Regions from separate parts of the Shewanella scandinavica genome, predicted to be linked through region 3. Evidence: predicted binding sites of a transcription regulator. Region 3 holds the regulator's gene; each other region holds the start of a gene.
What was found. Region 3 encodes sigma-54, which starts transcription at its own class of promoters, with help from an activator protein. Its sites were predicted from a motif close to GTTGGCACGNNNNTNGNNT; they were not measured.

Region 1 (4,597 bases), on a different contig from region 3:
GCTCGTTCGGTGCAAGGGCAATAAACTGCAAAATACCACAGTGCTTACTGGGTAAGAGTTCGACAATACTGGACTCTTTTTTCATCAAAGCTTGGGTTGATTGCCAGCCCGTACCTAACAACATTTTTAAGCGCCAATGCCAGTAACGCCCTTCTCCCAAAGGCACTTCTTGCGTTACCACACAGGCTAAACCAACCAGTCTTTCATGGTCGAACAAACCTATGAGTGCTTGTTTTTGTTGCCATAACGTATTGAGTTCTTCGCGGATCGCGGCGCGCAGTTTTTGCTCGTAAGCGGCTTTATCTGAGGTAAAAAGTGAATCGACAAAAAAAGGGTCATCATGGTAAGCGTTGTAGAGGATAGAAGCGGCAATGCGTAAGTCTTCCGCGGTCAAATAGACTGCACGGCAGTCTTCCAAGGTCTCATTATCCATTATTAGTATTCCTTGACTTAGCTCACACTTTTATGAGTAACAATCAATTTACCAAGGAAACAGAAAAGTGCAAATTTTAATCATAGATTGCATTTTTCAATCAGGCGTTTACTCTAAACGAAGGCACTATACTGAAAAGGAAATAATGATGGATACTACGCCAGTAGACTTAAGCCACTTATTCGAGCAACTCGGTTTAGACAGTAGCGATGAAGCCATAGCGCAATTTATTGCAACCCATGATATCGACCATCACATCCATTTAAGCCAAGCGCTCTTTTGGACCCCTGCCCAAAAGAGCTTTATCATTGAAGGTTTAGAAGCCGATGCCCTCTGGACTGAGCCCATTGAGCAATTAGACACTCAGCTACGTAAAAGATAAGACTCGTTGGTTCAGATTTTACCGTAAGCCGTTTCACCCCAACCCACTAAGGCATTGTTGCTCAGCACGATAGGCGTGCATTCATCCTTAGTGGTTTTTCCATCGCCATTATTACGCTGGGTACGATAAAACAACACTAAGACTTCATTATTGGCTTCACCTTGTTGAGCACTTTGTTGAATATAGGCTTCACTAAAATCAGCGGTGCCCATTAAGATCATCACTTGGTCTTTAGGCATGCCTAAGCTCAGTTTGGTTAAGTTAGTGCGATTTTTATCCTGCACTTTCTCCCAAGATTCGCTGCTATCCCAGCCCGATTCTCCATCACCGACATTGACCACGCAGCCGCTAAGACCTAAGCTTGCGAGCCCTAAAAACGTGATGGCGATAAGTTTGTTATTCAATTTATGGTTCATCATGTGACATCCTGTGTAATTATTATTGAAGCTTAAAAAATGGTATTTCGGCTGGACAATAAGCAAAATAAATGCCACAAGACAACACACTGTTTTTAAATGAAAAAAATTAATTATTATTTTAAAATTGGTTTAAACAATTCAACAAATTAAGGAATTTTGCTAATTATGAGTCCCCTTGACCAAGTATTAGCGGCCGCACGTTCGCTCGAAGCCTGCGGTAAAGTACCGAGCCTTGCCTTAATTAAAACCCGTTTAGGTAGTAGCCTACCTTTACCTATATTGATCCAAGGCTTACAGCAATTTAAATCTATGCCTAAGGCAGATCGCGAGCGTTTAGCCGAGTTACAAGCCATCAGCCCGACAATCGAAGCCGCTGCAACTAACGATACCTTGACGCTTGCGCTGCTTGCCGATCGCCTGCAGATACAACAGACATATTTTGAACGTCATGCTGAGCAGCAAAAAGCAGAAATAATGCAATTAAAAAATGAGCTGCTTGAACTAAAACAACGCATCAACTTATTAGAATCCCAAGGAAAAACCGCTTAATGTTTGTCACTGAACTGCGTTTTGAATGCTTCGCCGACACCACTATCTCTGCCGCCGAAAAAGCCATTAATCAGCTCCTTGAAGCCTATCGAGCTAATGGCCAAATCTTAGGGCGAGAATTTGCGGTCGCCTTTAATGACGGTGAGTTTAGAGTGCGTTTACTGATGCCAGAGAAAAGCAGTTTAGCGCATAAATATCACAGCCCTTGGGTCAAAAAAGCATTAGCAGAGTTAACCGACGCTAAGCTACTCGCGCCGCGGGAAAAGTTTATCGGTCAGGACATTAATTCTGAGGTCAGCAATACCGACACACCGAGCTGGCAACTGCTGTATACCAGCTTTGTACACATGTGCTCGCCCCTGCGCAGCGGCGATAATCTACTGCCGATTCCCTTATATCGACTTCCAGCAACCTTTAATGGCGATCACAAACGCATTATCCGTTGGCAGAGCGAATGGCAAGCCTGTGACGAGTTACAAATGGCGGCGGCCACCAAAGCAGAATTTGCCGCACTTGAGGAATTATCGAGTCCAGACAGTGATTTATTTCGCAGAGGTTGGGATTTGCGCGGCCGTATCGAATATCTCACTAAAATTCCGACCTATTACTACTTATACCGCGTCGGCGGCCAAGATTTGGCCTCCGAAATGGCGCGACCTTGCCCACGTTGTGGCAGTCATGATTGGAAACTCGATGAACCTTTATTGGATATGTTCCACTTTCGCTGCGAGCCTTGCCGCATAGTATCGAATCTGTCTTGGGATCATCAGTAACATCATCTTATCTCGCTGTAGACCTCAACCTAAGATAAGCCATGCTTAGGTTGAGCGTTCACGCTCAAACTCAGTGTGGTAGAGCATTCACACTCTGGCTAAACGTTGTAGAAGGCTGAGAGCTCGCCGCAAGATAGCGTCAAGCTCCCGCCAACTAGCGTTTACCGAAGAGGTTTTGCCACATACGTTTAAAGCTGGCAAAAATCCCAGGATGTTCTAATGCAGGCATCGGCAGTTCTTCATGTTTAACGGGCGGTGCTATCCGTGGCGATATTGCTTCGATAAACGCAGTCAAACTCGAGGCCAATTGCGCTGATTGCACTTCACCAGGGATTTCAATCCACACGCTGCCATCACTGTTATTGATGGTGAGCATTTTATCGCCCTCATCTAATAGGCCAATGAACCACGTCGGTGACTGCTTGAGCTTTTTCTTCATCATCAGATGACCGATCAGGTTTTGCTGCAGGCAGGTAAAATCATCCTCATTCCACACTTGCAGTAACTCACCCGTGCCCCATTCTGAGTCGAACAATAACGGTGCAGAAAAATACTGACCGTAAAAATGATTGATTTCTGGCCATAAAGTCAACTCAAGCGCATGCTCAACATTGGCAAAACTGCCTTCGACTTCGCGTTTAACCGGCTGCCAAGAAACGGCTTGATCAAGATCAGCATGAAATTCGCCTTGAATACACACAGAAGGCTCACCCTGTGGGTAATAACGCGGTAGTTCACCTAAACTCGTTAGGTAAGCTTGATGGTAGTTTTGCAAAAATTTATCGAGTGCGGGCAGACAAGACACTTAAGCACAATCCAATTTCAGGTATAATGTGCGCCTATTTTGACATGGAAACAGTATTGATGACACAGAATCACGATCCCTATAGTGATGCGCAAGCGCTTGTTGGCCTGACTTTAGGTAAAGCCACAGACTATCAAGCCGAGTATGATGCGTCGCTGCTGCAAGGGGTTCCACGCTCACTAAACCGTAATGCTATTGCACTCACTGGGACGTTACCGTTTCATGGTGCCGATATCTGGACGGGTTATGAGCTGTCTTGGTTAAATGCTAAAGGTAAGCCTATGGTGGCCATAGCTGAATTTCATTTAAGCTATGAAAGCCTGAACCTGATTGAGTCGAAATCGTTCAAACTGTATCTCAATAGCTTTAATCAAACCAAGTTCGATAGCATAGATTCACTGCAAAAGACCTTAGTCGCAGACTTAAGCCAATGTGCTCAAGGTGATATTAGCGTTAAAATCATCGAACCAAAAAGCTTTGGCATTCAGCGTATTATCGAGTTACCAGGCACGTGTATTGACGATCTCGATATTGAAGTCAGCGATTATAGTTTTAATCCTGATTACTTGAAAAACAGCACGGACGATAAGCAAACGGTCGCGGAAACGCTTAATTCAAACCTGCTGAAATCCAACTGTTTGATCACTTCGCAACCCGACTGGGGCAGCGTGATGATCCGTTATCAAGGGCCTAAAATCGATCGCGAGAAACTGCTGCGCTATTTGATTTCTTTCCGCCAACATAACGAGTTCCACGAGCAATGTGTCGAGCGAATTTTTGTCGATTTGAAGCGTTTCTGTCATTGCACTAAATTGACCGTTTACGCCCGCTATACGCGCCGCGGCGGTTTAGATATCAACCCGTATCGCAGTGACTTCGAGCAACCTGGCGAAAGCCACAGACTCGCAAGGCAGTAATTAACGTTCGTTCGAGTATCAGATTACGAACTAAGGTTTAGAACTGAGCAAAAACCAAGGTTACATACCGAAACTAAGCTCTGAATCGCTAGCCCTAGTTGCTAACAAGATTCAGAGCTTTTTCATTGACTGTGCTCGCACTGGCATCGAGCAATAAGCTTCGTAGCCATTGATGACTCGGGTTTTGGGTGTATTTACTGCTCCACACCATATACAAATCAATGGGTCTTGTTTTCAGTGGCATAGGTAAAATTTGGATGCCGAACATCTCGGCGTACTGACTGGCGTACCGCAAAGGCGCTATGCCTATCGCCTCACT
Region 2 (4,597 bases), on a different contig from region 3:
TGCTGCAGTTAAGGCGTTCTGGGCGAACCAAAAAGTGTCTCAGGTTGAAGTTAGCGAACTGTACGACATTTGGTGGGGTTAATGCCCGAGTTGGCATTACTTGAGGAAGTGGTCGAGAAAGTTCGACCCTTGCTCGGCCAAGGAAAGGTTGCAGATTACATCCCCGCACTGGCCAGCGTTGATGCTGGCAAAATAGGCATTGCCGTCACAACCGTTGATGGTGAAACCTTAGGTGCGGGCGATTACCTTGAGCCGTTTTCGATTCAAAGTATTTCCAAAGTTTTCAGCTTAACCTTAGCGTTAACTTTATATGAAGAGGCCGAAATTTGGAGCCGAGTTGGCAAAGAACCTTCGGGCCATTCATTCAACTCTTTAGTACAAGTCGAGTTAGAACGTGGCAAGCCGCGTAATCCATTTATCAATGCTGGCGCGTTAGTGATTGCTGACTTATTGCAGAGTCGTTTAGGTGCGCCTAAACACAGAATGCTCGAGCTAGTCAGGCAACTAAGCCAAAACGATAAAGTCAGTTTCGATAAACAAGTGGCAGATTCAGAATATCAGCATAGTGCGCGCAATGCGGCGATTGCTTATTTGATGAAGTCCTTTGGTAATTTTCAAGGCGATGTTGATACTGTGCTACGCACCTATTTTCATTACTGCGCCTTAAAGATGAATTGCGCTGACTTGTCTAAAGCCATGTTGTACTTGGCTAATCGCGGCAAAAGCATAATTGGGACTGAGCTTATCTCTCAGGTGCAAACTCGGCAGCTTAATGCCCTGTTGGCGACTTCGGGCCTATACGATGGAGCGGGCGAGTTTGCCTATCGTGTCGGTATGCCTGGTAAAAGTGGTGTCGGTGGTGGCATCATTGCCGTTATTCCTGGGGAACTGTCGATTTGTGTTTGGTCGCCAGAACTCGATGGCAATGGCAATTCGCTTGCTGGCACTGCCATGCTTGAGCATTTAAGCCAACGCCTTGGTCGTTCCATTTTCTAGTTTTACTTCACGTTTTTATTAGCACTATCAGACTAAAAGTTAGCGAATTTCGCTAATGACCTTTTAGTGCTAACTTTCCTAAATCCAACATAATCATATTGTTATAAAGTTGGCACGTCTCCTGCTATAAGCTATTCAGTAGTTTAGGTTTATCGAATTATTCAGATTAAAGGACGAACAACATGAAATTAAATAAGCTATTAACTGGATTTGCCTTATCCGGCGTGATTTTAGGGACATCTGGCCTACAGTTGGCGCAAGCGCAAACAGAGCCTAAAGTCGATGAACGTTGTGAAGTCTCTTTAAATTATGACGTTATGGTTGAGCCTAAAAAATTAGTCATGAGCGAGAAGGGCACCGAAAAGTATCGCATCGAAGTCGATAAGTTATTTGTTGAAGGCAAACAAGTAAACTTAACCGATAAGCAAAAAAAGCTAGTGACTCAATACGCCGATGAAGTGTCGACGCAAGTGCCTGAAGTGATTGAAGTCGTGAACGAGGCCGTCGCATTAGCTTCGCAAGCGGTGAGCATGGCGTTAACCCCTTTAATGGGCGATGCGGCCGGTGCTAAATTCGATGAAATGATGGCAGGCGTCCAAAAGCGTGTTGATTCAGTTGCCTACCGTCATGGCGATAGCTTCTATCTCGGCGCGACGGAGGACTCGATTCAGAACACCTTTAACGACGAATTCGAGCAGGAAATGGAGCAAATTGTTCAGAACTCAGTCGGTACTATTATGATGACCATAGGTGGCCAAATCATGTCGGGTGACGGTGATAGTTTTGAAGCCAAGATGGATGCCTTCTCCAAAAAAATGGACAACTTAGGCCAAGATATTGAGCAACAAATTGAGAGTCAATCTAAGGGACTGGAAGCTAAAGCTGACCGTTTGTGCGACCGATTTGAAAATCTGTTAGTGCTTGAAAATCAATTACGCCAAGAGGTACCAGAACTCGCGCCTTATGCGTTGACACAAAACTCAACCAAGGAGCTGCGTGAATAGTTCTTGTTAATCGTCCTTACTAATAGTTTTTGTGAATAGCCCTTGGTTTTAACTGCAATAACTTCTATCTCCTTGTGCATGAGTCAAATTTGAATGCTACGCCCCTAGTCAATTTATCGCCTAGGGGCTTTTTTATTGGCTAATTCTTAGTGGCGAAAGCTATGAGGATAAAGTCGATGTGGCTTGTAGGCTTGGCTTGCAGCGATTTAGTTCGGAATGTTACAGTCTAGAGACGAATATTTGGTATACTCTTAAAATATAATTAAAAGCTGGCATATCAGTCAGATATAACACCCTACTTTAGTGGACTTTTTCGGTCTAAATCTCTGCGTTATATCACTTTAATGCGAGATATCAATGCTATGGTTATTTTTAAGCGATGATTACGCTAACCACTGCTATTCACCGAAAGTTAATATCATTGTCGTAAACAGCTTAAGGCGACTTCCATGTTAGAACTGTTAGAACCTATTGCGATTTTTACTCATGTGGCCAGAGCTGGTAGTTTTAGTGCCGCCGCAAGAAGGCTTGGGATTTCTAAGTCTAAGGTCAGTACACAAGTCGCCGATCTTGAACATAGACTTGGTGTTCAATTAATCCAACGTACCACCCGCAGCTTAAGCCTGACTGAAGCAGGGCATTTGCTGTATCTGCAAGGTGAAGAATTGCTGCGTGACGCTGAACAAGCGATAGCCAGCGTGCATAACTTAAATGATGCGACCCGCGGCGTGCTTAAGGTGGGGATTTCCCAGTCCTTTGGGGTGATGCATATCATTCCTGCGCTGCCATCCTTTATGGCAAAACATCCTGAGCTTGAGCTACAAGTGAGCTTACTGGACCATAAAGTAGATGTCGTGAGTGAAGGCTTAGATTTATTGTTAACTATGTCGGAGCAATTACCGCTTGGTATGGTTGCTAGACCTCTGATGAAGTGCCAATTCCTGTTAGTTGCTTCTCCTGGCTATATTGCTCAACATGGCGAGCCAACTCGACCTGAGCAGTTAGTTGACCACAATTGTTTGGTCTATCAAGGCGAGTGGCACGAGCACAGCATGTGGCAATTTAAGAAGGGTGATGATTACTGTGAAATTGGCGTATCGGGCAATTTCAGGGTGGATAACGCACCGGCCTTAAAATCTGCTGCAATCAGTGGTCTCGGGGTTGTGTATCTTGCAAGTTATTTGATGGAAGATGAAATTGCCAAGGGAACATTAGTGCCTTTACTGAAGGATTGGCAATTGACCCACCATCTGCCATTGCAGGCGGTTTATCCCCGTCGTAAGCACTTAGCACCTAAGGTCAGTTCTTTTATCGAATTCATCAAAGATCACATAGGCACGCCGCCGTATTGGGATGCGCCCTATGTCGAATTATTCAGTAAACGTCAGTAGAATAGGAAACATTGTTCTCAAAACCAGTTCTATGTGATTTCAAATTAACCAAGCACTTTTATGGCTATTTAAAATCAATACTTTAGATTGAGTTGATGAGTACATTTGCTGATGATTTTTTAGGGTGTTCTAAAGCACTTTTTTATAACACCCTTGAACTCTGTTCTTAATTGAATACAATGGTAACAGTTGATTCGGAATGACCTGAGTCTTATACGTTTATTGGAAATGACCCCTTTCAATTTTTGTGTACAGGTCGGCATTAATGCAGTTTTGGATCACAGCCAACAGAAGTTTGAGAACTAAAACAATGTTGGCTCTTTAAACCATCATCCTAGTTTTTGGTTTACCTCAGCCTTATCGCTGAGGTAATTTTTTATTGATGGTTTGTGCAGCCTTGAGCACAAGTTTTGTCTCCCTGTACCCTAAAGTCGCAACTGTGTGTTAAGTGATGTGAAAGCGAGTGCTAAAGCATAAATTAATACAACAAATATAGTGACCCACAGTGAGAAGGGTTCTGTTATCTAACGGGATAATGGTACCAATAAAAAAGCCACTTTCGAGTGGCTTTTTTATTGGGCGTAGATATATATGTCGCTTTAGTCGTGAAGCAGGTTAACAATGCTTCACGACCAGGCATTAAGGTATTAAGGCATTAATACATTAGGGTATTAGGCCTTCTTCTTGCTGGCTATCCAGAGATCGACTTGTTGCTCTAGCACATCCAGTGGCAATGCGCCGTTAGCAAGTACTAGCGTATGGAAGTCGCGGATATCAAATTGACTGCCAAGCTGTTGCTCTGCTTTATGTCTGAGTTCCAGCAGCTTAATCATGCCCACTTTATAGGCTGTCGCTTGTGATGGCATAACGATATGGCGTTCAACCATTTTCACCGCATCCGATTTAGCATTGGGCGTATTATCCACGTAATAGGCAATGCCTTGCTCTCGGGTCCACTTTTTAGCGTGGATACCAGTATCAACGACTAAGCGACATGCACGCCATAGCTCCATTGCTAGGCGACCAAAGTCAGAATAGGGATCGGCGTAGAGTCCCATTTCTTTCGGGAAAGATTCGCTATATAAACCCCAGCCCTCGATATACGCGGTATAGCCACCAAATTTGCGGAACTTAGGAATATTTTGCAGCTCTTGGGAAATGGCGATCTGCATGTGATGACCCGGAATACCTTCGTGGTAGGCCAGC
Region 3 (4,597 bases):
CTGAGACTTAGCGGTGACTTCGCGATAGCTATGCTTCAGTCACAGATAGAGCGCTCTGGCATAGGTCATGCGTTTTACGCATAGATTAAGGCGGCTAAGACTAAGGTGAGTCAGCGGTAATGCTCGCTAGTGTAATCGCCTATGGTTCGTGTCGTCGAGCGACAAATGTGTCGCCAAGCTTTTGAAACGAGATGTGAACTGCACAAATACGCAGTGCTAAGTGTGATGTGTACTAATCTGAGTGTCTGTGTGGAACGCTGAGTATGAAATGAAACTAACAGGCTTCGTCAAACTTAGCATCGATCAAGGCACAAATGGCATCCAGAGCGGGCTCAGCATCTGGACCTTCGGCGATAAGCTTAATGGTTTTACCCATGCCAGTCTCAAGCATCAATAAGCCAAGCACGCTGGCGGCCGATGCCTGTTTATCGCCTTGTATTAAGGTGATGGTCGCATCAAACTCGGATGCCAGTACCACCAACTTAGTGGCGGCACGGGCATGTAATCCCAGTTTGTTACAGATGGTGATCTGACGTTCAAGCTTTGGCATTATTCAGCTCTCGATGGCGGGCATAAACTTTATGTTTACCGTTACTAAAGCGTTTAGCCAATTGCTCTGCGACGTAAACCGATCTGTGTTGTCCACCCGTGCAGCCAATCGCTACAGTTAAATAACTGCGATTGTTGCGCTCGAGATGCGGCAGCCAAGTTTCCAGTAAATTCTCGATTTGCCAGATGAACTTATTCACGAGTGGTTGACGATTTAAGAATTCAGCCACGGGTTCATCTAAGCCAGTCAATGGACGTAGCGCCAGCTCCCAGTGTGGGTTAGGCAGAAAGCGTACATCAAACATAAAGTCGGCTTCAGTTGGCATACCGTGCTTAAAGCCAAAGGACTCGAAGTTGATCACTAACTCTTTATCGACGCTGCCGAGCAGAATTTGTCTCACTTGATCGCTTAAATCATAGATATTCAGATTCGACGTATCTATGTAGTGATCGACCAGTTTTGACATAGGCTCGAGCAGTTTCCCTTCCAGCTTTATCGCTTCTTGCAAAGAGACTTGGCTCTTCGACAAAGGATGCAAACGGCGGGTCTCGCTGTAACGCTTAAGCAGAATTTTATCGCTGGAATTGAGGAAGAAGCTGGTTAACTCAGTATCAGGAGGCAGGCTCGCGAGTTGCTTCACTAAGACTTTATCCTGCTCAGGCATGTTACGCACGTCGACACTGATGGCGACGAGATCGTTACTGCCTTTGAGTTGCTCAAGCAAAGTGCCGATTAAGGGCAAGGGAAGGTTATCGACACAATAATAGCCGAGATCTTCGAGTACCCTTAGGGCGACAGATTTGCCTGAGCCTGAGCGGCCCGACACTATGACCAGTTTCATCCAGTGATTACCTGATAGAGTTCCGTTTCATCATGCGTCTTGCGTAATTGCTTTAATATTTGCTTGTCGCTCAGCTTTTCGGCCATGCAAGACAAGGTACTTAAGTGCTGCTGACATTGGTCTGCAGGCACCAGTAGTGCAAATAAAATATCAACAGGTTGCTTATCGATAGCATCGAATGCTATCGGCTCTTCACACTTAATGAGTATGGCAATGGGCTGCTCTATATCGGTTAATCGACCATGTGGAATGGCGATGCCGTTCCCTATACCTGTGCTCCCCATCTTTTCGCGCGCCACTAGGCTTTCGAATATCTCTTGAGATGAGAGGGTCGGGTACTGGGCAGCGACTAAGTCGCTGATGAGTTCCAGTACCTTTTTCTTGCTGCCCGGAGTGGCGCAGGTAGTGCACTCCGGCCGCAGTATGGTACAAAGTTCCATTATTAGTGTTTTGTTAACTTCTCTTTGTGTTTAATAACCTGACGATCAAGCTTGTCAATCAGGGCGTCTATAGCGGCATACATGTCAGCATGCTCTGAAGTTGCAAAAACTTCACCACCGATAAGATTTATTCTCGCTTCGGCAATCTGTTGCATTTTCTCGACATTGAGCACAACGTGCACATTATTGATCTGTTCGAAATGGCGTTCAAGTTTTGAAAACTTTTCTTCTACATATGCGCGTAACGATTCGGTAATTTCGACATGGTGTCCACTCAGGTTTATTTGCATAGAAACGTCCTCCGATATCCACTGTAGGTTATAAACTTTTACGCTGATTAGAAGGCGGAATGAGCATAGCCTCTCGGTACTTCGCAATGGTTCTGCGGGCTACGTTGATCCCTTGTTCTGCCAGAAGTTGTGCCATCTTACTGTCGCTTAATGGTTTTTTCTGGTTTTCCGCTGCAACCAGTTTCTTAATGAAGGCTCTGATTGCTGTGGATGAGCACTCCCCACCATCGTCAGTTCCGACGTGGCTAGAGAAGAAGTATTTTAGTTCAAAAAGTCCCTTAGGGGTATGCATGTATTTTTGGGTGGTCACCCGTGAGATGGTGGACTCATGCATTTCTACCGCTTCGGCAATATCGTTAAGCACCATAGGTTTCATGGCTTCTTCACCGTATTCGAAGAAACCTTGCTGATATTGCACTATGCAATTCGCAACTTTAAGTAAAGTGTCGTTACGGCTTTCTAGGCTTTTGATAAACCATTTAGCCTCTTGCAGATGGCCACGAATAAATTGGCTATCTGCTTGGTTTTTAGTACTGCGCGCCATCGATGCATAGTGTTGATTTACATTGATTTTTGGCATGCAGTCTGGGTTAAGTTCAACCACCCAGCGGCCATTCTTCTTCGACACAGACACATCTGGGATGACGTATTCGTCATCGTTGGGCGTAATCAATAAACCTGGGCGGGGATTGAGGGTTTGGATAAGCGCGATGCCGTCCCTTAACTCATCCTCTTTTAATTTAGTCTTACGCATCAACAATCTAAAATCGCGCGCGGCGATCAGATCTAAATGATCTTTGATCAACATGCGGGCATTTTCGAGGTGTAGAGTGTCAGCGGCGAAATGCGACAGTTGGATCAGCAGGCACTCGCTTAAATCGCGGGCGGCAACACCAATGGGATCAAAATGTTGAATGCGCTTGAGTACGGCTTCGACTTCGTCAAGCTCAACTTCAGGATTGCCCATCGCTTCGAGAATTTCTTCAGTGCTTTGGGTGAGATAGCCCTGATCGTCAATGGCATCAATAATGGCGGTGGCAATGGCTAAATCAGTTTCAGAAAACGGTGTGAGGTTTTTTTGCCATTCTAAGTGCTCATACAAGCCTTCACTGGTCTCACCTTGGAAGGGCATATCATCTTCACGACTGCCGCCGGGGCCAGAATTAGGGGAGGCGGTGAACACTTCATCCCATGTGGTGTCCATGGGGAGTTCGTCGGGCATGGACTCTTTCGTGAGCGACTCTGCCGTGTCTATGGTGGAGCTGTCTTTTTCTGGCGGCAGGGTGCTAGATTCACTGAAATCCGTATCGGATAGCGTTTGGTTTACAGGGTCTTTAGTGGCGTCGAATTGATCCTCTTCCAGCTCGAGAAGGGGATTAGAATCTAAGGCTTGCTGGATCTCTTGCTGCAGTTCTAATGACGACAGTTGCAACAGACGTATGGCCTGTTGTAATTGTGGCGTCATGGTTAACTGTTGACCCAGTTTGAGCTGGAGTGACGCTTTCATGTTACCGCTGATCCCTACGTTATTATTGTTGGATGAGGTCGCTTGTTATCATCTTGAGTGGAGTCCAATGGTGGCATAAATTACCTGCATTGGCTCCGCTTGATTAACTATAGCCTGAATTGTTCACCTAAGTACACAGCCCTAACTTGCTGATTGTCTAAGATCTCTGCGGGTGTTCCTTCGGCAATCAAGTTTCCGTGACTCACGATATAGGCATGTTCACACACATCTAATGTCTCACGGACATTGTGGTCTGTGATCAACACGCCAAGGCCACGACTTTTGAGCTGTTCGATAATCTTTTTAATGTCGATAACCGAAATCGGATCGACACCAGCAAAGGGTTCATCGAGCAAAATGAACTTAGGATTTGCTGCTAACGCCCGCGCAATTTCGACACGGCGACGTTCACCGCCCGACAATGACATGCCTTGGCTGTCACGGATGTGGGTGATGTGGAACTCTTCAAGCAGATGTTCTAGCTCTTCTTCCCTTTGCTCTTTTTTTAATTCTTTACGCGTTTGCAGCACGGCCATGATGTTGTCATGGACGGTCAGTTTACGGAAGATACTGGCTTCCTGTGGCAAGTAACCTATGCCTTTGCGGGCGCGCAGGTGCATAGGATCTGCGGTTAAATCATCATCGTCGATAAAAATGTGGCCTTTATCGCTTTTAACCAGACCGACGACCATGTAAAAGGTGGTAGTTTTACCCGCGCCGTTCGGGCCGAGTAGGCCAACGACCTGACCGGTTTTTACCGTCAGACTGACGTCTTTAACCACTTGGCGACTCTTGTAACTCTTCGCCAGATTTTGTGCTCTTAGGGTGATTTGGGTCATTTAGAGTCCTGCTTTTTCACAGGTTTATCTGCTGGCGCGTCTGGTTTGGCATCATCTTGATAGCTTTCTGGCTGAATAATCGTGATCACGCGATCGTCACCACTGCCGGTACTCTCGGCAATTAATTTTT

Region 1: Q4Q50_RS05685 (DUF3192 domain-containing protein) is a predicted target of sigma-54. The motif match lies at 1,292-1,310, and genes of this name have one in related genera.
Region 2: Q4Q50_RS06205 (YggN family protein) is a predicted target of sigma-54. The motif match lies at 1,105-1,123, and genes of this name have one in related genera.

Annotation. Positions count from the first base shown of each region.
Region 1 is NZ_JAUOES010000005.1:127,533-132,129, forward strand. It holds gene Q4Q50_RS05675 (GNAT family N-acetyltransferase) at 1-433, opposite strand, end outside; gene Q4Q50_RS05680 (DUF2789 domain-containing protein) at 582-815, shown strand; gene Q4Q50_RS05685 (DUF3192 domain-containing protein) at 827-1,234, opposite strand; gene Q4Q50_RS05690 (hypothetical protein) at 1,400-1,783, shown strand; gene Q4Q50_RS05695 (Zn-ribbon-containing protein) at 1,783-2,556, shown strand; gene syd (SecY-interacting protein) at 2,711-3,361, opposite strand; gene queF (NADPH-dependent 7-cyano-7-deazaguanine reductase QueF) at 3,421-4,278, shown strand; gene Q4Q50_RS05710 (LysR family transcriptional regulator) at 4,373-4,597, opposite strand, start outside.
Region 2 is NZ_JAUOES010000005.1:246,611-251,207, reverse strand. It holds gene Q4Q50_RS06215 (YggL family protein) at 1-82, shown strand, start outside; gene glsB (glutaminase B) at 82-996, shown strand; gene Q4Q50_RS06205 (YggN family protein) at 1,179-2,000, shown strand; gene Q4Q50_RS06200 (LysR family transcriptional regulator) at 2,450-3,391, shown strand; gene Q4Q50_RS06195 (DUF885 domain-containing protein) at 4,063-4,597, opposite strand, start outside.
Region 3 is NZ_JAUOES010000018.1:4,915-9,511, forward strand. It holds gene Q4Q50_RS15040 (HPr family phosphocarrier protein) at 275-550, opposite strand; gene rapZ (RNase adapter RapZ) at 537-1,391, opposite strand; gene ptsN (PTS IIA-like nitrogen regulatory protein PtsN) at 1,388-1,831, opposite strand; gene hpf (ribosome hibernation promoting factor) at 1,834-2,121, opposite strand; gene Q4Q50_RS15060 (RNA polymerase factor sigma-54) at 2,150-3,628, opposite strand; gene lptB (LPS export ABC transporter ATP-binding protein) at 3,736-4,467, opposite strand; gene lptA (lipopolysaccharide transport periplasmic protein LptA) at 4,464-4,597, opposite strand, start outside.